4 regions of the Micromonospora halotolerans genome follow, and region 2 is predicted to be linked to each of the others. Evidence: riboswitches for the same ligand, from Rfam matches in the RefSeq annotation. Region 2 holds a riboswitch; each other region holds the start of a gene.

Region 1 (5,626 bases), 2.2 Mb from region 2:
GCGGGACATCGTCGCCACCATCCAGCGGGAGCAGGACGAGGCGATCCGGTCCCCCGCCAGCGGGGTCACGATCGTCTCCGGCGGCCCGGGCACCGGCAAGACGGCGGTGGCCCTGCACCGGGCCGCGTACCTGCTCTATTCCGACCGCGCCCGGTACGCCGGCGGCGGCATCCTGGTGGTCGGCCCGTCGAGCGTGTTCGTCCAGTACATCGCCTCGGTGCTCCCTTCGCTCGGCGAGGAGACGGCCACCCTGCACTCGCTGGGTTCCCTCTTCCCCGGCGTGTCGGCGAACCGGACGGACCCGCCCGAGGTGGCGGCCGTGAAGGGGTCGCTGCGGATGCGCCGGGTGCTGGAGCGGGCGGTCCGGGACGCGGTGCCCGACTCCCCCGGCGAGCTGCGCCTGCTCTACCGGGGTGAGCTGCTCCGGCTGGAGCGGGCGGAGCTGGACGCCATCCGGGACCGGACGCTGTCGCGCGGCGCGCGCCGCAACGAGGTGCGCCGGGCGGCCTTCGACGCGGTCCTCGCCGCGCTCTGGGCGCAGGCCCGCCGGCTGCGGATCGGCCGGCTCCCGGAGCAGCCCGCGTTCGAGGACGAGATCATCGAGCGGCCGGAGTTCCGGGAGTTCCTCAAGGCCTGGTGGCCGCGGCTGCACCCCCGCCACGTGCTGGGCTGGCTGGCGCGCCCGGAGCGGCTGCGCCGGTACGCCGGGGGCGTCCTGTCCGGTGCCGAGATCCGGCTGCTGACCGAGGCGTACCGGAGCCTGGACGGGGAGGGGCTGACGATCGCCGACGTGGCGCTGCTGGACGAGCTGGACGCGCTGCTCGGCCGGCCGGTGCAGCGGGCGAGGCAGAAGCGGGACCCGTTCCTGCTGGCCGGCGGCGTCCGGGAGCTGAGCACGGCCGCCGACCGGCAGCGCGCCGCCCGGGCCGCCGCCCGGGAGCGCCCGGAGGACTACCGCGACTACGCTCACGTGGTCGTCGACGAGTCGCAGGACGTCTCGCCGATGCAGTGGCGGATGGTCGGCCGGCGCGGCCGGCTGGCCTCCTGGACGGTGGTGGGCGACCCGGCGCAGACCGCCTGGACCGGCGACCCGCAGGAGCTGGCCCGGGCCCGGGACCAGGCGCTGGGCCGGCGCCGCCGCCACCGGTACGAGCTGACCACCAACTACCGCAACTCGGCGGAGATCTTCGCCGTGGCGGCCGCGGAGATCCACCGCGTACACCCGGATCTGGCGCTGCCCACCGCGGTCCGTTCCACCGGCGTGGCCCCCGTCGAGCGGACGGTGCCCGCCGCCGACCTGCCCGACGCCACCGCGGCGGCGGCGCGCGCGCTGCTCGCGGAGGTCGAGGGCACGGTGGGCGTGATCACGCCGGTGCCGCGCCGGGACGAGGTGGCCGGGTGGCTGGGCGACCTGGGCGGCCGGCTCCAGGTGGTGACCAGCCTCCAGGCCAAGGGCATGGAGTACGACGGGGTGGTGCTGGTGGCCCCGAGCGAGATCCGGGCCGATCCGGGGTCGGGGGTCCGGACCCTGTACGTGGCGCTCTCCCGGGCCACCCAGCGGCTCACCACGCTCGACCCGGTCGGGTGACGACGGCGCCTCGTCCGGCGTTCACTTGCACACATAGCGATGTGAGCATAGATTGAGCCCGGCCGGGGCGGCGGACGAGAGGGTGTGGGCGTGGGCGCAGGTCATGACCACAGCGGCGCGGTGGCCAACGCGGCGCAGCGTCACCGTGGTCGGCTCTGGGGCGCCTTCGCGCTGCTCACCGCCCTGATGGTGGTCGAGGCGGTGGCCGCCTTCGCGACCGGATCGCTGGCCCTGCTCTCCGACGCCGGGCACATGTTCACCGACGTCCTCGGCATCGGCATGGCGCTCGCCGCGATCACCGCCACCCGGCACGCCGACACCGACCCGCAGCGCACCTTCGGGCTCTACCGGCTGGAGGTGCTGGCCGCGCTGGCCAACGCGGTGCTGCTCGGCGCCGTGGCCGTCTACGTCCTGGTCGAGGCGGTACGCCGGTTCGGCGAGCCGCCGGAGGTGCTCGCCGGGCCGATGCTCGCCGTGGCGGTGCTCGGCCTGCTCGCCAACATCGGCGCGTTCGCGCTGCTGCGCGCCGGCGCCGAGGAGAGCATCAACCTGCGCGGGGCGTACCTGGAGGTGCTGGGCGACCTGCTCGGCTCGCTCGGCGTGATCGGCGCCGCCCTGGTCATCGCGATAACCGACTGGTGGTGGGCCGACCCGCTGGTCGCCGTGGCGATCGGGCTGTTCATCCTGCCCCGCACCTGGCGGCTCGGCCGGGCCGCGGTCCGGATCCTGGTGCAGGCCGCCCCGGAGCACCTCCAGGTGACCGCCGTGCACGACCGGCTGGCCGCCGTGCCCGGCGTCGCCGAGGTGCACGACCTGCACGTCTGGACGCTCACCTCGGGCATGGAGGTGGCGTCGGCGCACCTGACCATGGCCCCCGGCGCCGAGGTCGGCGAGGTGCTGACGGCCGCCCGTACCGCCCTGCACGAGGACTTCTCCATCGATCACGCCACGTTGCAGATCGAACCCGGAGCGTCTCCCGGCGCGTGCGGCGCAGTCGAGTGGTAATTAGGGCAATCTTAAATCCAAGTGGTTATTGTGCACCTATGCCGGTTTTGTCCGGGACACCGGCTCCCACCAGCAGAGCCGCCCCGGCACAGCGCCGGTAGGCTCGACCGCGGCCCCCGCCGGGCGGCGCCCAGCGGCGCCCGCGGTGGCCAGCGCCTAATCGCCCGCACGGGCGAGCCGGGGAACCACGTTCGTGGGGTGCATCCGCGTCAGCGGTAGGGATCTTCCGTCCCGAACCCGTCAGCTAACCCGGTCGGCGGTTGACGGAAGGACACGTGAATGCCCCCAGTGGCACCTGTACGACGGACGGCCGCCCGGTTGGCGGCCCTGCTCGTCGCGACGCTCGCCCTCGGCGTCGTGACCGCGCCGGTCTCCCCCGCCTCGGCGACCACGGCCGCTTCCCCGACCGGCCTGCTCGCCGCCGCGCCCGGCGACGACGAGGGCGGCACCCCCGCGCTGCGCGCCCAGCTCGACGCGGCCAGCAAGGGCTGGCTGGACGCACGCACCGCGCTGAACCGCTCGGTGACCCGGCAGCAGCAACTCACCGCCCAGCTCAAGACCGTCAACGCCGAGCTGACCGTGCGCGGCGCGAAGGTCGGCGAGATCGCCGGGGTGGCGTACCGGTCCGGGCGGCTGGGCACGGCCGCGGCGCTGCTCGGCAGCACCAGCCCGGAGGGCTTCATGGACCGCGCCGCGGCCCTGGAGCAGGTGGCCGCGCACGAGGACCGGGCGCTCCGCGACCTCCTCGACACCAGGGACAAGGCGACCCGCACGCAGACCGCGCTCACCGGCGAGATCCAGGAGCAGCGCAAGCAGGTCGCGGTGATGGCCAAGCGCAAGCAGCAGGCCGAACGCGCCCTGGAGGTGGCGAACAACCGGGCGTCCAGCAGCGGCGGCGGCAGCGTGCAGGGCACCTCCTCGGCCAACGCCAAGCCGGCCAAGCGGAACGCCGACGGCTCCTGGCCGTCGGAGTCGTGCAGCGTCGACGACCCGACCCCGGCCGACGGCTGCATCACCCCGCGTACGCTGCACGCGCTCCAGCAGGCCAAGGCGGCGGGCTTCACCCGCTACGTCTCCTGCCACCGGCCCAGCGGCTCGGGCGAGCACCCGAAGGGGCGGGCCTGCGACTTCGCCGCGCAGAAGAGCGGCTTCGGCGGCGTGGCCACCGGCGGCGACAAGACGTACGGCAACAACCTCGCGGCCTACTTCATCCGCAACGCCGACGCGCTCGCCGTGCTCTACGTGATCTGGTTCAAACAGATCTGGCTGCCCAGCAGCGGCTGGAAGTCGTACAGCGGGGGCAACGGCGACCCGTCCAGCGACCACACCAACCACGTGCACCTGTCGGTGTACTGATCCGCGCTCCGGCACCCGGCCTACGCGCCACGACGTAGGCCGGGTGTCGCCGCGCGGCCCACGACGCGGCGCCCGCCACGGCCGAGCATCGGGGGCATGACTCGACTCTCCCCCGCCGGGCGCAAGGCCCTGCTCATCCTGCACCTGGTCACCTCGCTGGGGTGGCTCGGCGCCGACCTGGTGCTGCTGGCCCTCGGCGTGGCCGGGCTGCGCGGGGCCGACCCCGAGGTGGTCTACCCGGCCGCCGCGCTGCTGGTCACCTGGCTGTTCGCCCCGCTGAGCGTGCTCGTCTGGCTGGTCGGGCTCGCCAGCGCGCTGCTCACCCCGTGGGGGCTGCTGCGCTGGCGCTGGGTGCTGGTGAAGTTCGCCGTCACCACCGTGGTGCTCACGCTGGTGCTGCTCCTGCTCACCCCGCGGGTCCGGCACCTCGGTGAGCTGGCCGGAGCGGCCGACGACCACCTGCGCGTCGACCTGGTGGTCGCCCCCACCGTCTCCAGCACGCTGCTGCTCGTCGTGACGGTGCTGTCCACCTACAAGCCGTGGGGGCGGCTCCGGCCGGCGCGCCCGACGGTCCGGCGACCGGTGTCCGCCGGGCGCCGCGGCTGAGCCGCGCCGCCGCCGGTGGCCGGGTCAGGACGCCTGCCCCTCCAGGGTGGCGCCGAGCCGGCTGGCCAGGCCGAGGTGGGCCGCACGGGCCTGCCGGAAGGCGTAGCCGAACAGCGGCGCCGGCGCGGAGAGGGTGATCTCCACGTCGATGCGCACCACCCCGTCCGGCTCGTCGCGCAGCCGGGTGTGGTTGCGCACCGTGGTGGCCGGCTGCTGCCGCGCCACCGTCACGACCTCGTCCTCGTTGGCGACCAGCACGTCCGCCTGGTAGGTGACCGGGAAGTGCAGCGGGCCGAGCGCCAGCCGGTCGGTGATCGCGTAGCTGGCCAGCGCCCCGGGACGGGCCGGCAGTTGACGGACCCGGACGATCAGCGGATGCAGCTCACCCTGCCGACTCAGGTCGCCGAGCAGAGCCACCGCGTGGGCCCTCGTGCACCGGGCCTGCACGGTGTAGCTGAAGCTGTCGCTGCTGAGCAAGCGGCACCCCCTCGCCGTCGTGGATTCGCACGATCGTCCCGTACCGGAGCCGGGCTGGCAACGGGTCGAAGGTCCCGGCTGGCGGTAGGTCGGCGAGCGGGACTCGATCAGCGAGGGGTGAGGTCGATCAGGCGCCGGGAAGCACCTGGGGGGTGCTGTCGGCGAACCAGGGCTCGGGCGCGCCGAAGAGGCCGAGCAGGCCGGTCACCCAGAGCTGCCGGTGCACGAAGCGGCTCGGCTCGGTGACCACCAGCTTGACGCCGCTGACCTCGCAGGTCTGGAAGCCGGCGACCATGGCGCTGATGCCGACGGAGTCGATGAAGGTGACGAGCCGCATGTTGAGCTCGATCCGCGAGGGCCGGCCCTTGGCGAGCACCTCGGCGATCGCTTCCCGCACCTCGTACGCGGTGTCGACGTCGATCTCCCCTCGCGGGGCGATCTGGACCACACCACCCGGCAGCACCGACTTCACGATCGACAGGCTCACGCGAGCACCTCCACTCGCCCGTACGGGCGCCTCATCAGTACGCGGGCCGCGACCGAGAGTATTCCTCCGACGGCCTCGGTCGCCACCCCTCGGGATGAGCAATTCGC
Region 2 (5,626 bases):
GCCGGCCACGACCGCCGTCCGGCCGGCCACCTCCGCGCCGGTCACCGCCCGCACGACCTCCTCGGGTACGTCGAGACCGCGCTCGCGCAGCAGCCGGAGCCGCCCGACCACCACCTCCCGGCCGTCGATCGTGCCGGTCACGCCGAGGCCCTCGGCGTTGGCGAAGCCGGTCACCGCGGGCAGCGGCCCCGCCTCGGCGGCGCCGTCGGCGACGGCGCGGGCGATCGGGTGCTCGGAGGCCCCCTCCAGCGCGCCCGCGAGCCGGAGCAGTTCGGCGGCGTCCTCGCCCCCGGCCGGCAGCACGTCGACCAGCGTCATCTTCCCGGTGGTGACGGTGCCGGTCTTGTCCAGCACCACGGTGTCGACCTGGCGGGTGGACTCCAGCACCTCCGGGCCCTTGATCAGGATGCCGAGCTGGGCGCCCCGCCCGGTGCCGACCAGCAGCGCGGTCGGCGTGGCGAGCCCCAGCGCGCACGGGCAGGCGATGATCAGCACCGCCACCGCGGCGGTGAACGCGGCGGTCGTGCCGCCCCCGGTGCCCAGCCACCAGCCCAGCGTGCCGGCGGCCAGGGCGATCACGATCGGCACGAAGACGCCGGAGATCCGGTCGGCGAGCCGCTGCACGGCCGCCTTGCCGGTCTGCGCCTGCTCCACCAGCCTCGCCATCTGTGCGAGCTGGGTGTCGCCGCCGACCCGGGTGGCGCGGACGACCAGCCGGCCGCCGGCGTTGACGGTGGCACCGACCACGGTGTCGCCCGGCGCGACCTCGACCGGCACGGACTCGCCGGTGAGCATGCTGGCGTCGACCGCCGAGGTCCCCTCGACGACCACGCCGTCCGTGGCGACCTTCTCGCCGGGGCGGACCACGAACCGGTCGCCGACGACGAGCTGGTCCGCCGGGATCCGGGTCTCCTGCCCGCCGCGCAGCACCGCGACGTCCTTGGCGCCCAGCTCCAGCAGGGCGCGCAGGGCAGCGCCCGCGGTCCGCTTCGAGCGGGCCTCGAAGTACCGGCCGGCCAGGATGAACACGGTCACCCCGGCGGCGGCCTCCAGGTAGATGTTGCCGGCCCCGTCGGTGCGGGTGATGTCGAAGCGGAACGCGTGGGTCATGCCGGGCATCCCGGCATCGCCGAGGAAGAGGGCCCAGAGCGACCAGCCGAACGCGGCGAGGGTGCCGAGCGAGACCAGCGTGTCCATGGTCGCCGCGCCGTGCCGCAGGTTGATCCAGGCGGCCCGGTGGAACGGCAGCCCGCCGTAGACCACGACCGGGGCGGCCAGGGTCAGCGACAGCCACTGCCAGTAGTCGAACTGCCAGGCCGGCACCATGGCCAGCACGATCACCGGCACGGTCAGCACGGCCGACACCCACAACCGGGTACGCAGCCCGCGCAGCTCGTCCACCGGCTCGGCGGGCGCCCCGGCGGCGACCTGCGCGGGCGGCGGCGGGACGACGGCCGTGTAGCCGGTCTTCTCCACGGTGGCGATCAGCTCGGCCGGGGTGACCTCGTCGGCGTACCGGACGGTGGCCTTCTCGGTGGCGTAGTTGACCGTGGCCTCCACGCCGTCCATCCGGTTGAGCTTCTTCTCGATCCGGGCGGCGCAGGAGGCGCAGGTCATGCCCCCGATCGCGAGTTCGATCAGGTGCGGCGCGACCGGCAGGGACCTGGCGGATGTCATCTCGTCACCTCCGGTCAGCTGTGCCCGTGCCCGGGAGCGCCGTGGTCGGCGTCCGGGGTCGGTGCGGTCGTGGGGGCCGGCGCGGCGGGCGCCGGCGTGGCCTGGTCCCCGGCCAGCACGGTGAACTCGGCGGTGTGCACCGCGTCGCCGTGCCGGAAGTCCAGGTAGAGACGGTACGCGCCGGACGAGGGCACCTCGGCGGCGAAGGTGACCGCCGGTCCGGCCGGGGTCCGCCCGTCGCCGGGCGCGCCCTCCGGGTGCACGTGCAGGTACGCCAGGTCGCCCTGGCGCAGCGCCACCAGGTGCCCGTACGCCCCGAGGTAGGGCTGGAGGTCGGTGACGGGCCGGCCGTCCCGGCTGACGGTCAGGGTGAGCCGGCTGGTCCGACCGGGCTGTGGGGCGCCGGTGAGGGTGACCGTGTAGCCGTCGACCGTGGTGCGGGTCACCGGCGCGGGCAGCGGCCGGTGCTCCAGGGCGCCGGGGACGGTGACGTCGACCCCGAGGGTGAGCGGCTCGCCGCCGGTCGGGGTGAAGTCGGCGAACGCCCGCCAGACGCCGGCTCCGGCGAGCGGCGAGGCGACCCGCCAGGTGCCGTCGGCGGCCAGCTCCGGGTGGACGTGCCGGAAGCCGGAGAGGTCGCGGCGGGCCACGATCAGGTGCATGCGCTTGTCGTGGGCCACGTCGTAGCGGGTGACGGGCCGTCCGTCCGGGCCGGTGATCCGGAAGGCGAACTCGCCCGCGGGGGCGGTCACCGGCTGGAGCGTGTAGCCGTGGTCGGAGACGAGCAGCCCGCCGGGCAGGTGGGCGGTGGCGGTGGCCGCGTGGCCCCCGTCACCGTGGTCGGTTCCGCCGGAGTCGTGGCCGGCGTCGGTGGCGTCGTGGCGGGTCTCGACGGCCGGGGTGACGGGGCCGGCCAGGTGGCCGACCCCGTACGCCGTGCCGAACACCGCCGCGAGCCCGAGGGCGAAGCCGCTCAGCTTCGTCGCCGTGTTCATCGGGGTACCTCGGTTCCTTCGGGTCCGCGGACCCGTCACGCCCCGACGAGGTCGTAACCGGCCTCGTCGACGGCGGCGCGGACGGTGTCCGTGTCCAGCGGGCTCTGACTGGTGACGGTGACCCGGCCGGAGGCCAGGTCGACCTGGACGTCGGTGACGCCCGGCAGTGCGCTCACCTCGGCGCTGACCGAGTTGACGCAGTGCCCGCAGGTCATGCCCTGCACCTGGTACGTGGTGGTGACCATCGCGCTTCTTCCCTTCCGCCGCTGTCGTTACCGTTACCCGGTGGGGGTATCGGCCACGAGACGACCGTACCATACCCCCGAGGGGTACGCTATCCTTGCGTCATGACCGCACCGACGACCCCGACCCGGGGCTACACCGCCAGCAAGGACCAGCTCCTCGCGCGGCTCCGCCGTATCGAGGGCCAGGTTCGCGGCATCGAGAAGATGGTCGAGGACGACCGTTACTGCATCGACGTGCTGACCCAGATCTCCGCCATCCAGGCCGCGCTGGACAAGGTGGGCCTCGGCCTGCTCGACGGGCACGCCCGGCACTGCATGCACGAGGGCGCCGCCGAGGGCCGCGCCGACGAGATGGCCACCGAGATGATGGCCGCCGTGGGCCGCCTCATGAAGCGAGGCTGACCGGCCGGTCGGACGGCCTCGGCGGTCGCCGGACCGGCGCGCCGGCGGGCGGGTCCGGCGCCGCGGGGAGCACGCAGGCCGCATGGTGACACTCCGCAGCGTGACGGCGGATCTGAAACGCGATCCTGGTCACGCAGGGCGAGGACGAATTCTCGCTATTGGTCGGCTTCCGGACGTAGAACACCGGGAGGACTCTCGGGTAACCTCGCTGCCGGTCACCGCCGAAGGCGCGCACCGGCGCCAGCGGTGCCGCCGCCCAATCGCCCGCGGGCGAGCCGGGGAACCAGGTACATGGGGTGAATCCGCGCGAGCGGTAGGGGCCACTTCCGTCCCGAACCCGTCAGCTAACCCGGTCGGCGGCCGACGGAAGGGAACACTGTGACGGCACCCCTGCGCCGCTGGCTGACCCCCGTGGTGGCCGTGCTGGGCGCGCTCACCGTGCTGGTGGGGCCGACCCCGGCGACGGCCGCTCCGAGCACCCCCACCCCCTCGGGGCATTCCGAGGAGGAGGACGACCCCCTCATCACCGAGGCCATCGACGCCGCCAACCGGGCCTACCTCCAGGCCAAGGCGAAGCTCGACACGTCCCGTAAGCGCCAGCTCCAACTCGCCCTCGAGGTGAAGGCGGCACAGAGCGAGCTCGACGCGCTGAGCCCGCAGGTGGCCCAGATCGCCGCGCAGTCCTACCGGACCGGCCGGATGGGCGCCATGGCCATGCTGATGGAGAGCAACACGCCGGACTCGTTCGTCCGGCGGGCGGCCGCCCTCGACGAGCTGAACCTGCTGAACTCGCAGAAGCTCGCCGCCATCAACGCCGCGAAGAACCGCGCCGAGCAGGCCAAGATCGCGCTCGACATCGAGGTCCGCGAGCAGGAGAAGCAGAAGAACGCGATGGCCCGCGAGAAGGCCGAGACGGAGAAGGCGCTGAAGCTGGTCGGTGGGATCGGCTTCACCGGCGGCCTGGTCTCGGCCACCTCGCCGGTCGCCCGCGTCGGCCCCGGCCGCACCTCGGACGGCGACTGGAAGCCGGAGTCGTGCAGCGAGAACGACCCGACCACCTCGGGCTGCGTCACCCCGCGCACGCTGCACGCGTACAAGGAGGTCAAGCGGGCCGGCTTCAACCGCTTCGTGGGCTGCCACCGGAACGGCGGGCCGTTCGAGCACCCGAAGGGCCGCGCCTGCGACTGGTCGTTGCAGAAGAGCGGCTTCTCCTCGTGGCGCACGAAGGACCAGCGGATGTACGGCAACAACGTCGCCGCCTTCCTCATCCGCAACGCGGACCGGCTCGGCATCTATTACGTGATCTGGAACCGGCAGATCTGGTTCCCGGCCACCGGCTGGAAGTCCTACAGCGGGCCCTCCGACCACACCGACCACGTGCACATGTCGCTGCTCTGACGACGTACGCCGAAAGGGGCCGGCCCGCGACGCGCGGGCCGGCCCCTTCGACGTTTCCTGACCGCCGTCAGTTGGCGAGCGCCGGGTCCGCGGGCGCGGCCGGGGCGGGCACCGCACCGGCCGGGGCCGGGGCCGGGGCCTGGGCCACCGTGCGCACCTCGCCCGCGCTGAGCCGGTACGACAGGCCGGCCACCAGGCACCGCCCGGCGGCCACCTCGTCGGCGAGGACGGTGGACCGGGCGAGCAGCGCCTCCACGGTCTGCGCGATGTGGATGTCGATTATCCCGTCGAGGTCCTCGACGCCCTCCCGGCCGGCCCGGAGCAGGCTGGGCGCGACGGCGTCCACCACCGCGCCGAGGTGCCCGGACGGCGACGTGCCGGTGCGGACCGCCTCGCGGGCGGCCTGGACCGCGCCGCACGAGTCGTGGCCGAGGACCACCACGAGCGGGGTGCCCAGCACGGTCACCGCGTACTCGACGCTGCCGAGCACCTCGGGGCCGGCGGTGTGGCCGGCGGTGCGGACCACGAAGAGGTCACCGAGGCCCCGGTCGAAGATGATCTCGGCGGCGAGCCGCGAGTCGGAGCACCCGACGATCACGGCGAACGGGTGCTGGCCGTCGGCGACCGCCGCCCGGTGCCCGGCGTCCTGGTTGGGATGGCGCGGGGCGCCGGTGACGAACCGGTGGTTACCGGCGTAGAGCTCGGCGAGCGCCTGCTCGGGAGTGGTCGGCGGCACTGATCCTCACCTCGTCCTCGCGCAAAAACGCCCTGGTCAGCCGGCCGGCGACGGAGGCGGCCTCGGCACCCACGGTCACACGCAGTCCAAGGTACGTCAAGATTTACGTGATACGGATTTCATACGTCCGTCCGATCTTGACGGCGCCCCCGGGCGGCCGCCTCGACAGGACC
Region 3 (5,626 bases), 1.5 Mb from region 2:
CTCGGACGTCTCCGGGGTGATCTCCGACTGGCTCTACTCGGGCAAGCCATACGCGGTCACCGACATGGGCGTCGACGGGGACGACTTCGTCGCGCGGTTCCCGCTGGCCGGCTCCGGCTACGTGCTGCGCCGGGACATGTCCAACGTGGACGAGGTGCTGACCGGGCTGCTGGACACCGACCCGAAGGCGGCGGCGCGCTGGGCCACCCGGGCCCGCTACCTGGGCGACTTCCCGGCCGAGTCGTACGCCGAGGTCTTCCTCGACGCCGCCCGCCGGCAGCTCGCGCCGGTCCCGACCGCGCCCGCCCCGCGCGACGGCTCCCCGGTCCCCTCCCCCGCCGCCTGACCCGACGGTCAGAGGTACGCGTCGAGCAGGGCGAGCACCGCCGCGGGGTCCTCGACGTGCGCGTTGTGGCCCAGGCCGGGCAGGGTGGCGACCGGGACGCCCAGTTCCTTGAGCTGCGCGTCGGTCACCATCGGGTCCTGCTCCCCGCGGGCCAGCAGCACGGGGACGTCGACGGCGGCGAGCAGCGCCGGCAGCCGGGGCTCCCCCACCGCGAAGGCGGCCGGATCCATGGCCAGCCGCCACCGGCCGTCCTCCCGGCGCAACCCCGCCTCCACCACGGGGTGGTCGGGGGCGAACAGCCCGGCCAGCCCGGAGACCCGCAGGTAGCGGCGGGCCGCCTCGTCCCGGGTGGCGAACCAGGTCACCGGACGGGCGGCCAGCTCGCTGGTCTTCTCCAGGTCGGCCGGGGACCAGACGGCCTTGATGCCGAGCCCGACCACCGCGTCGACCGGCAGCCGCCGCGACCGCGCGGCCAGCGCCAGCGCCACCACCCCGCCGAGCGAGTGGCCGAGCAGCACGAGCCGGTCCCGGGGGCCGAGCCGCTCGGCCACCGGGCCGAACCCCTCGACCACCCGCCGGGCCAGGGCCTCGAAGGAGTATTCCGGCAGCGGAGACGACCAGCCGTGCCCGGCCAGGTCGGGGGCGAGCCAGCGCCCCGCCCAGTGGCGCTCCAGCAGCGGCGCCCACGGCAGCCACACCTCACCGGTGGCGCCCATGCCGTGCAGCAGCAGCTGGCGGGTACCCGTCGTGTCGCCCATAGGGCGCAGTGTGCCACCGGACGGACACGACGCGCGAGAGCGGCCGGCACGACGACGTCGGGCACCGGCTCGGTGGAGCCGGTGCCCGACGGGGAAGGGTGCGATCAGGCGGAGTAGCCGCGGGTGGCCGCCCAGTTCGCCAGGTCGATGGTGCTGACCCAGTACGCGGGCAGCGCCGGGTTCGCCGAGTCGGCGATCCGGACGGTCCGGCCGTCGTTCTTGTAGCCGACCACGGCGATGTAGTGGCCGCCCGGGAACGAGTGCCAGCCGCCGTCGGTGTCGGTGGCGTCGCCGGCCACGTTGACCACCACGCCCCGGCCATCGGTGATCGCCTTGACCACGTCCGCCTGGAGCTGGTCCATCTCGGCCGGGCTCGCCGAGCCGCCGAACATGTGGGTCCGGTACGGGTTGCCCTTGACCATCTGGTTCAGGCCGCGGGTGGTGTCCTCGGCCGAGTTGGTGCCGCTCTCGGTGGTGCCGAGCGGGCCGGCCATCGCTTCCTGGGTGGTCTCGACGCCGCTCGCGCTGAGCGCGTTCCGCACCGCGGCCGGGCCGCAGTTCCAGTACTGGGTCTGCGCCTGGTACTCGTAGTCGAGGACCTTGGTCGACGGCGGCTTCGGCTTCGCCTTCCGGGTGGTGTCCGGGTCGGTGGTGGCCTTGGCGGCGGCCTTCGCGACCAACGGCGACGCGCTCGGCGAGGCGGACGGCGACGGGATGGCGACCCGGGCCTCGCCCCGGCTGGCGACCTCACCGAGCCGCGAGCCCAGCTCGGCGACCGCGGCGGTGTTCTCCCGGTGGACCGGGGCCTCGTCGGCGGCGGTGAGGGCGGCGCCGGCGCCGCCGGCCAGCACGAGCGCGGCGGCCGAGCCGGCGATGATCTGGTACGGGCGCTCGGTCACGAGACGCCGCAGCTGACGCTTCAGGTGATGCTTCACGGGTTCCTCCACGGGAGCGTGCGCGGCACACACCGGCCCCACGCGCGGAGGAGCTCACGCGCGCTGGCGGGGCGGCGGGTCGCCGCGGAAGGGGAGCGCCCGGGGGCCGGGCGGTCGGGGGGTGGCCGGGTCAGGTCGCCGTCAGGCGAGCGCCGGCACCACGATGCCGTGGAGGCGGGGGGACGAGCGGGGGGTGGTGAGCACGAGGAATGGCACTCCTTCCGTGACCGCCGACCGGGTTAGCTGACGGATTCGGGCGGGAAGTACGCCCTACCGCGAGCCGTGGCCCGCGGATTCACCCCGGTGTTGCTGTGGGTCCCCGGTTCGTGTGAGCACGATTAGGCGGGTCGGCGCGGCGTCGCCTCTTGCGATCGGAAACCGCTCCGGACGCGCCGACACTACCGGTGGGCACTCCTGCTGCCAAGCGCTCCCACCTGCGTAAACCTCGTGCACGACTACGGATACCGGAGCAGTCGTCACTCACTTCACTCAATGGGACGAGCAGTTACGGCGGCACCGCACGGCGGAAAGCGGACATTCGGTGGCGACCGGCGCGGAATTGCGGTCGTCGATCGGCCGCTCTGTCCTCGATGACCGTTTCCGGGATGCCCGTGATCGGGCTCACCACATTTCGGATAACAATTCGGTCGACGTCGCTCCGCCCGGGGCGGCACCGGTCGGGCCCGGCGTGCCGCCGTCCCGGGCGGTGTCCTCGCGAGTGGGTCCGGGTCAGCCGGCACGGGCGGGGCGCCAGCGGGCGCCGGGCACCGCGGCCGGCACCGGGACCGGGAGCCGGGTCGTCGCCGCGTCGTCACGGCCCTCCACCGCCGCGACCGGGTCCTCGGCACGGCCGGGACGGAGCGCGGTGGCCGCCGCGTAGGACTCGGCGGACAGGGTCCGCGCCGCCTCGGCCGCCAGCTCGGCGTCCCGCCAGGCCCGCCGCTCCCGCTCCGCGGCCGCCGCCCAGGCCGCCCGGCGGCTCTCGCGTACCGCTCGGGCCAGGACGATCTCCTGCTCGGCCGGGTGCCGGCGCGGGTCCCACCCGTTGCGGTGGGCCAGCACGTCGGCGAGCTGCCGCGCGCTCAGGTCGCCCCGCCAGTGCGCGGTCATCGCCGCGTGGTGCAGCCAGCGCTCCCGGGCCGCGTACTCGGCCGGGGTGCGCGGGGTGTGCGGCGCGGGCAGGGCCGCCGCGGGGGCCAGGCGGCGGGCGGCGGCCTCGGCCTCGTCGTACGCCCGCCAGGCCCGGTCGGCCTCGTCCTGGGCGGTGAGCCACTGCTCCCGGCGCCGCCGGGCGGTCTGCGCGGCGCCGGCGGCGGCCACCGCCACCTCGTCGGCGTAGCGGCGCAGGTCGGCCCGGCGGGCGGCCGCCTCCACGGCCGGGTCGGGGGCCGGATCGGAAGCGCCGTCCCGCTCCGGGCGGGCGACCAGCACGGCGAGCAGGCCGAGGGCGAGCAGGAGCAGGGCCGACCAGATGGCGGCGGCCTCGGGCACCTCGGTGAGGAAATGGTAGAGAACGGTCTGCGGCATGGTCGGCACCTCACGGGAGAGAACGTGGTGGAGAGGTGTCCGCACGACCGCGCAGGGCGGCGGGCGCGGCGGCAACGGGTGCCGCCGGGCCGCCCGGCGGGCGGGTGCGGGGGTGAGGTTCGGTGCGTGCGGCGGGCGCGGGCCGTCGGCCCGCGGGCGGGGTCAGCGGGCGGGCGGCGCCCGGGAGCCGACGGTGGCCGGGACCAGCCCGGCGAGGGCGAGCGACCGGTCCGCCGCGCGGGTCACGGCCCCGGGCGTCGCCGCCGGCCGGGGCTGACCCGCCGGCAGGGCCGGCGCGTCGACGGCTTGGCCCCGGACGTCCTGCCCGGTGCCGGGGGTGGCGGGGTCGGCTGCGGCCCGGAGCTGCCCGGCGGCGTCGGCGCGCAGGGACAGACCCTCGGCGGAGGCCACCACGGTGGCCGCCACCGGTGCGGTCGCGGGCCCGCCGAGCGGCAACGTGGCCGCGCCGAACGAGCAGGCGACGAGCACGGCCAGCGTGGCCAGCGTCCGGGCGGTCCAGCGCGCCACCCACCACACGGGACAGGTGAGCGCGATCGGCAGCACGGGTACAAACTACCGCCGATGACGCCACATCGCACCGTCGCGCGGGCGTGTCGCGGTGCCGCACCGGGCACTCGGCACCGGCCACGGTGGACAGGCGGCGGGTGCGAGAACCGGGCCGGCGGACGTGCCCGGCTCAGCCCGGGTCGCGCCGTCCGGCGTACTCGACGGGTCTGGTCGGGGTGCCGGGGGCCGCGCGCGGCGCGGGGATCCGCGGCGCCGGCGCCCGGCGGGCCCGGCGCGGCGGGCCGAGGCGGCGCATCAGGGGCATCTCCACCCACCGGTGCAGGGCGGCGGCGAGCAGGAGGTTGACCAGCAGGAAGGCGAGCACCGCGAGCGGGCCCGACCAGCCGCCCAGGCCCGTGCCCCAGTCGCCGGTGAGCCGCAGCACGGTCCTCATGACCAGCACGTGGACCAGGTAGAAGGCAAAGGAGACCTCGCCGAGCCAGACCATCGCGCGGGACCGCCACGGCGTGGGCCGGCCCCGCACGTCGGCGTCCGCCGCCGCCGTGATGACCAGCAGGTAGGCCGCCGCGAGCAGGGCCGCCCAGAACTCGGCGCGGATCCACAGCGCGGCCACCACCCAGGTGGCCACGAAGAGCAGGCTGGCCACGGTCAGGTTGGGGCCGCGCCAGCGGCCTCGGCGCAGCAGCTCGGCGGCCGCCACCCCCAGCCAGAACTCGAAGGAGCGGGTGACCGGGAAGATCTGGGTGAACCACCAGCGGCTCTCCTCCGGCACCAGCTGCTGCGCGGGCCAGAGGGCCAGGATGAGCAGCGGCACGGCGACCACGACCGCCCACAGCGCGCCGGTCCGGGCCCGGCGCAGCCACGGCAGCACCAGCGGCAGGCAGAGGTAGAAGGCCAGCTCGCAGGAGAGCGACCAGCTCACGTTGTTGACGCTGTAGAAGTAGCCGTCCAGGGGGATCCAGGCCTGCAGCAGGAAAAGGTTGCCGACCGCGGCCCACGGGGCGACCGGGTCGGCGAACCAGAGCGCGACGGCCAGCGCCACCACGAAGGTCACCAGGTGGTTCGGGTAGATCTTGGCGAGCCGCCGGCGCAGGAAGGTGCGGCGGGCCTCGCCGTCGCGGTACGACCAGACCAGCACGAATCCACTGAGGATGAAGAAGAACTCCACCCCGGAGAGGCCGAGGCCGAACGCCGTGCCCACGAAGGCCTTCAGGTCGGGCTGGGCGACGATCCCCATGGTGCCGACGTGGAAGGCGAAGACCAGCAGGGCGGCGATCCAGCGCAGCCCGGTCAGCGACGGCAGGCGGGTGGCGCGGGGGGCGGCCGGGGCACTCGTCACGCCGGGCACCCTACCGGGCGCCCGAGGTCGCGACCCCGAGCGCCGCCGGTCCTCGTACGCCTGTTCGAGAGCAGGGTAGGATCGGCCGCGTGTCCGACATCGCGTACCAGCCCTCGATGCTCGACTTCGCCGCCCAGGGTCCCACCCTGGGCCCGCTCGCCGGCCGGGTGCGCCGGCACGAGCTGAGCCGGGG
Region 4 (5,626 bases), 500 kb from region 2:
ACGCGCCGGCGCCGGTCCCGTCCTCGGACGGGCCGGCGCCGCCTCTGTTCGGGCCGGAACCCACCGGGTACGGGGTCAGGCCGCCGAGCGGCGGGTGTCGAAGCCGTGCCGGCCGCGCCGGCCTTCCGGGGCGAGCGGGTCACGCCGGGCCGGGGCGTTGGCCCCCGGGTCGAGCCAGACGCGCACCTCGGGCCGGCCGGTGCCGGGGCTGGCCACCTGGTCGCGCCGGGTCAGCATCGCCGCGTCGACGGTGAACTCGAACAGCCGCCAGTCGCCCTGCGGCGCGGCGCGGCCGATCCGGGCCACCCGGGCGACGGTCGCCGGGTCGGTCACCGGGATGGCCCGGCCGGCCACGTAGGCCTCGTCGTCGCTCTCCTCCGGCGGGAAGGAGTGCAGCGCGTAGCGGCCGTCGCGTTCGAGGTCGCGACGCTTGGGCGAGTCGATGACGAAGCACCAGAGCCCGTCGTCGGTGATGACCGGGGAGACCGGGTGCACGCGCGGGCCGCCGTCGGCGCGGACCGTGGCGAGGTAGCCGAAACCCGGCCCGTACTGCTGCAACAGGAGGCGGATCTCGTCGGCGAGTCGAGGCTCGTCGGCGGCGAATTCGGACCAGGAAGCCATGCGGACATTCTATCGAACAGGTGTACGAAGATGTAGTCCGACACGCAGGTCACCCGTACCGGTCGCTATGGTGTTCCGATGCTGCTCTCCGACCGCGACCTGGTCTCCGAGATCAAGGCGGGCACGCTCGCGCTGGAGCCCTTCGAGCCCACGCTGGTGCAGCCGTCCAGCATCGACGTCCGTCTGGACCGGTTGTTCCGGGTCTTCAACAACCATCTCTACACGCACATCGACCCGTCCGTGCAGCAGGACGATCTCACCTCGATGGTGGAGGTGCCCGAGGGCCAGCCGTTCGTGCTGCACCCGGGGGAGTTCGTGCTCGCCTCCACGCTGGAGGTGATCTCGCTGGGCGACCAGCTCGCCGGGCGCCTGGAGGGCAAGAGCTCGCTGGGCCGGCTCGGCCTGCTCACCCACTCGACCGCCGGCTTCATCGACCCGGGCTTCTCCGGTCACGTCACGCTGGAGCTGTCCAACGTGGCGAACCTGCCGATCACGCTCTGGCCGGGCATGAAGATCGGCCAGCTCTGCATCTTCCGGCTCTCCTCGCCGGCCGAGCACCCGTACGGCTCGGCGGTGTACGGCTCGCGCTACCAGGGTCAGCGCGGCCCGACCCCGAGCCGCTCCTGGCAGAGCTGGCGCACCTGGCCGACCCGCTGACCGACCGGCAGGCCGGAGCGGCGCAGGGGCCCCCGCGGCGCGGGAGCCCCTGCGGACCGGTCAGCCCGGGCGGCCGTAGCTGTTGATCTGGCCGTCGTCGACGCGCTTCATCGTGATCGGCTTGCCGGACTGGGAGGCGTGCACCACCCAGCCGTCACCGACGTACATGCCGACGTGGTGCAGGTCGCTGTAGTAGAAGACGAGGTCACCGGCGCGCAACTCGCTCCGGCTCACCCGCCTGGTCACGTCGTGCTGCTGCCGGGCGTTGTGCGGCAGCGAGACGCCGGCCTTGGCCCACGCCGCCATGGTGAGGCCCGAGCAGTCGTAGTGGTCCGGGCCGGCGGCGCCCCAGACGTAGATCTTGCCGATCTGGGCGCAGGCGAACTTGACCGCGACGCCGGCCGGGCCACCGGGGTAGCCGGCAGGGCAGGGCGCCGGGCGCAGCGGACCGCCGCCGCCGTTGCCGTAGACCTTGAGGCGCAGCTTCTGGAGCTTGACGATCTCGGCGTCGATCTGCTTCTTCTTGGCCGCGAGCTGGGCCTCGGTGCGCGACAGCTCGGTGATCATCTCGTCCAGCGGCTGCTTCTTGGCGGCGAGCTGGTCGCGCAGCTCGGCGACGGTCCGCACCTGCTCCTGCTGGCGGTTCGCGAACCGGTCGAGCAGGGCGAGGCCGTCGACCAGCTCGCTCGGCGACCGGCTGCCCAGCAGCGCGTTGACGGTGGAGAGGTTGTTGTCGCCCTTGTAGGCGTCGGCGGCGAGCCCACCCACCTGGCCGAGGGCGGCGTCCACCCGGGCCTGGAGCGGGGCGATCTGCTTGCCCAGCGCGGCGGCCTGCTTCCGCTTGGCGGCGAGCTGCTCGCGCGTGGCGTTGACCTGTTCGATGACCGGTTCGAGCTTGTTCCAGTCCTGGTCGATCTGGCGCTCGATCTCGGTGACCGACGGTTCGGCGTGTGCCGCCGTGGCGCCGCCGGTCAGGACGACGGCCGCGCCGACCAGGGCGGCGAGGGCGGTGGTGCAACGGGACCAGCGGGAACGCGGCGCAGCCGTCGATCGGTCGAACGACCGGACCGACGGTGGCCGCGGGGCATGGTGTGCCACCGGGCTTCCGTACTCCTTCTTCCTGGCCGCCTACCGGGTTAGCTGACGGGTTCGGGCGGGAAGGGAGGCGCCCTACCGCAGTGACTGCGGATTCACCCCAGTTACCTGGGTCCCCGGCTCGCCCGGAGGCGACTCGGCGGTGTCGGACCGTCACCACCCGGGTTGGACGGTGAAGCTCGCGGCCGACGATTGACCAGAGTAGAGAGCGTCGTTATCGTTCCGCAACCCAGGACGCCGTGACACTCCGTACGGCCTACCTGCCCGGAATGAAGGATTTCTTCACACGAGATTACTTGGCGGAAAGGTATTGACCCGGAGGGTGCGCGGGGTGAGGGTGAGGACGCAGTGACCCCCATCCCTGTCTGGAGGTTCGATGCACCTCTCACCCCCGCCGTCGGGCAGACGGATGCTGCTGGCAGCAGCCGTCGCGGCTGCCACCGCACTCGTGGCGACCGGCCCGGTGGCAGCCCAACCGCTCACCGCCCAACCCGCCAGCGACCGCCAGGATCAGTACGCCGCCGCCGCGACGGAGTACGGCGTGCCGCAGAGCGTCCTGCTCGGCGTCTCGTACCTGGAGTCGCGCTGGGACACCCACCCGGGCCAGCCGAGCACCAGCGGCGGCTACGGCCCGATGCACCTCACCGACGCCCAGCACGTCCTCGCGACGCCGGCCAGCGGCCACGTCAGCGAGGACGAGGACCCGCGGGGCGACGACTCGCGGCCGCTCACCCTCAACCCGGCCACCGCGGCCGCACCTGCGGAGGACGTGCTGCCGCAGGCGTCCCTGCAGACGCTCGACGCCGCCGCGGCGCTCACCGGCCTCGCCGAGGAGACGCTGCGCACGGACGCGGCCGCGAACATCCGGGGCGGGGCGGCGCTGCTCGCCTCGTACCAGAAGCAGTTGGGCTCGCCGGTCGGCGCCGCCACCGACCCGGCGGCCTGGTACGGCGCGGTGGCCCGCTACTCCGGCGCGGACACCGAGGACGCGGCGGCGGCCTTCGCCGACGAGGTCTACGACCAGCTCGGCCTGGGCGCGGCCCGGACCACCGACGACGGCCAGCGGGTGACCCTGGCCGCCACCGCGGTGAAGCCGGACCAGTCCGGGCTGCACCGGCTCGGGCTGCGCCGGGCCGAGCGGCCGGACGGCCTGGAGTGCCCGGTGCGGCTCGCCTGCGAGTGGATCCCCGCGCCGTACGAGGAGTATTACATCCCCAAGACCAAGACCTGGGACTACGGCAACCACGACATCGGCAACCGGCCTGCACAGCAGAAGCTCGAGTACATCGTCATCCACGACACCGAGGGCTACTTCGGCCCGAGCGTGAACCTGGTGAAGGACCCGACCTACCTCGGCTGGCACTACACGCTGCGCTCGGTGGACGGCTACGTCGCCCAGCACATCAAGGCCAAGGACGTCGGCTGGCAGGCGGGCAACTGGTACGTCAACGCCAAGTCCATCGGCATCGAGCACGAGGGCTTCGCCGGGCACGGCACCTGGTACACCGAGGCGATGTACCGGGCCTCCGCCAAGCTGGTCCGCCACCTGGCGCTGCGCTTCCAGATCCCGCTGGACCGGCAGCACATCATCGGCCACGACAACGTCCCCGGCACGGTCGCCGGAACCGTGGCCGGGATGCACTGGGACCCGGGCCCCTACTGGGACTGGTCGCACTACTTCGACCTGATGAAGGCGCCGTTCCGGTCCACCGGGAACGCGCACACCGGCCTGGTCACCATCGACCCGGACTTCGCCGCCAACCAGCCGGCCTTCTACGGCTGCAACCAGCAGCCGCCGGGCGTCCCCGACCCCGTGCCGCCGGCCGCCCCCTGTCCGCTGCGCGGCTCGTCCGCGGTGATCCTGCACACCGCGCCGAGCGCGACCGCCCCGCTGGTCAACGACCTCGGGCTGCGCCCGAACGGCACGCCGGACACCATGTACATCTCCGACCACGGCGCCCGCGCCTCGGCCGGTCAGACGTACGCGGTGGCCGACGTGCAGGGTGACTGGACGGCGATCTGGTACCTCGGCCAGAGGGCCTGGTTCTACAACCCGGCCTCGGCGCCGACCGCCAAGTGGTCGACGGGCTTCGTGGTGACGCCCAAGCCCGGGAAGACCACCATCCCGGTCTACGGCCGCGCCTACCCGGAGAAGGAGGCCTACCCGGCCACCATCCCGTTCCAGGGTGTCTCCCCGCTCCAGTACACGTTCTCGGCCGGCCAGCGGTACACGCTCGGCGGCGTCCTCCCGAGCGAGTACTACCGGGCGGTGTCGTTCGACGGTTCGGCTCCGGACGACCGGACGGTGGTCCGTGGCGACACCAAGTACGTGCAGATCCAGTTCGGCCACCGGATCATGTACGCGAACCTCGACGACGTGCAGATCCTCCCGTCCCCGATCGGCGCGCCCAGGTAGCAGCGGCGACGCTCGACGGAAAGGCCCCCGGTCCAGGTGGACCGGGGGCCTTCTCGTGGCTCGGGGACGGGTCAGGTGACCCGGACGAAGCCGGCGAGCGGTTGGGTGCTGATGCTCGACACCTGGACCGGCTTGCCGGTCCGTGGCGCGTGCACCATCACCCCGTTGCCGAGGTAGAGCCCGACGTGGTGCAGGTCGCTGCCGAAGAAGACGAGGTCACCCGGTCTGGCCTCGGAGCGGGAGACCTTGCGGCCCTCGTTCCACTGTGCACCGGTGAAGTGGGTGAGCGAGATGCCCGCCGCCTTGTAGGCGTACTGGGTGAGGCCGGAGCAGTCGAACGAGTTCGGGCCGGTGGCGCCCCACACGTACGGGTCGCCGACCTGCGCGCACGCCGTCCTGATCGCGGTGCGCGCGGCGCTGCTGACCACGCCGTCGATCTTCGGGCAGCCGGCCGGCCGGATCGAGGTCACCGGCAGCATGGCCGTGAGCCGCTTGATCTCGGAGTCGATCTGCTTCTTCTTGGTCGCCAGCTCCTTCTCCTGCTTGAGCTCGGTGGCGATCAGCGCGTCCAGCTTCTGCTTCTGCGCGTTGTACTTGTCCCGGACGGCGAGCACGCCGGCGATCTGCTTGCGCTGGTCGTCGGCGAGCCGGTCGAGGATGACCAACTGCTCGGCGAGGGTGCCCGGCCGGGTGCTCACCAGCAGGGCGCCCATCTCCTGGGACGGACCCTGGATGTAGTAGCGGGCGGCGATGTCGCCGACCTTGTTCATGGCGAGCGCCGACTCCAGCTCCAGCGGCACCATCTTCTTCTGCAGGTCCGCGGACTTCTTCTTGTTG

What was found. A riboswitch is a leader RNA that binds a small molecule or an ion and turns the genes downstream of it on or off. The one in region 2 is predicted to bind cyclic di-AMP.
Region 1: linked by a shared signal. The riboswitch ahead of RMN56_RS19270 (coiled-coil domain-containing protein) and the one ahead of RMN56_RS08740 (coiled-coil domain-containing protein) in region 2 are both predicted to bind cyclic di-AMP.
Region 3: linked by a shared signal. The riboswitch ahead of RMN56_RS01675 (C39 family peptidase) and the one ahead of RMN56_RS08740 (coiled-coil domain-containing protein) in region 2 are both predicted to bind cyclic di-AMP.
Region 4: linked by a shared signal. The riboswitch ahead of RMN56_RS11190 (C40 family peptidase) and the one ahead of RMN56_RS08740 (coiled-coil domain-containing protein) in region 2 are both predicted to bind cyclic di-AMP.

What each region holds. Positions count from the first base shown of each region.
Region 1 covers NZ_CP134876.1:4,044,023-4,049,648, reverse strand. Annotated here, with positions in the region: gene RMN56_RS19280 (HelD family protein) at 1-1,588, shown strand, start outside; gene RMN56_RS19275 (cation diffusion facilitator family transporter) at 1,679-2,593, shown strand; cyclic di-AMP (ydaO/yuaA leader) riboswitch at 2,737-2,867, shown strand; gene RMN56_RS19270 (coiled-coil domain-containing protein) at 2,873-3,949, shown strand; gene RMN56_RS19265 (hypothetical protein) at 4,046-4,555, shown strand; gene RMN56_RS19260 (SRPBCC family protein) at 4,580-5,032, opposite strand; gene RMN56_RS19255 (STAS domain-containing protein) at 5,160-5,519, opposite strand.
Region 2 covers NZ_CP134876.1:1,868,029-1,873,654, forward strand. Annotated here, with positions in the region: gene RMN56_RS08720 (heavy metal translocating P-type ATPase) at 1-1,677, opposite strand, end outside; gene RMN56_RS08725 (DUF8832 domain-containing protein) at 1,692-2,672, opposite strand; gene RMN56_RS08730 (heavy-metal-associated domain-containing protein) at 2,708-2,917, opposite strand; gene RMN56_RS08735 (metal-sensitive transcriptional regulator) at 3,020-3,319, shown strand; cyclic di-AMP (ydaO/yuaA leader) riboswitch at 3,563-3,693, shown strand; gene RMN56_RS08740 (coiled-coil domain-containing protein) at 3,698-4,717, shown strand; gene RMN56_RS08745 (carbonic anhydrase) at 4,785-5,453, opposite strand.
Region 3 covers NZ_CP134876.1:360,869-366,494, forward strand. Annotated here, with positions in the region: gene RMN56_RS01665 (CDP-glycerol glycerophosphotransferase family protein) at 1-346, shown strand, start outside; gene RMN56_RS01670 (alpha/beta fold hydrolase) at 355-1,104, opposite strand; gene RMN56_RS01675 (C39 family peptidase) at 1,209-2,051, opposite strand; cyclic di-AMP (ydaO/yuaA leader) riboswitch at 2,253-2,394, opposite strand; gene RMN56_RS01680 (hypothetical protein) at 2,769-3,566, opposite strand; gene RMN56_RS01685 (hypothetical protein) at 3,729-4,130, opposite strand; gene RMN56_RS01690 (acyltransferase family protein) at 4,264-5,433, opposite strand; gene RMN56_RS01695 (alpha-ketoglutarate-dependent dioxygenase AlkB) at 5,523-5,626, shown strand, end outside.
Region 4 covers NZ_CP134876.1:2,364,005-2,369,630, forward strand. Annotated here, with positions in the region: gene RMN56_RS11180 (pyridoxamine 5'-phosphate oxidase family protein) at 76-621, opposite strand; gene dcd (dCTP deaminase) at 700-1,278, shown strand; gene RMN56_RS11190 (C40 family peptidase) at 1,339-2,376, opposite strand; cyclic di-AMP (ydaO/yuaA leader) riboswitch at 2,390-2,525, opposite strand; gene RMN56_RS11195 (N-acetylmuramoyl-L-alanine amidase) at 2,783-4,789, shown strand; gene RMN56_RS11200 (C40 family peptidase) at 4,861-5,626, opposite strand, start outside.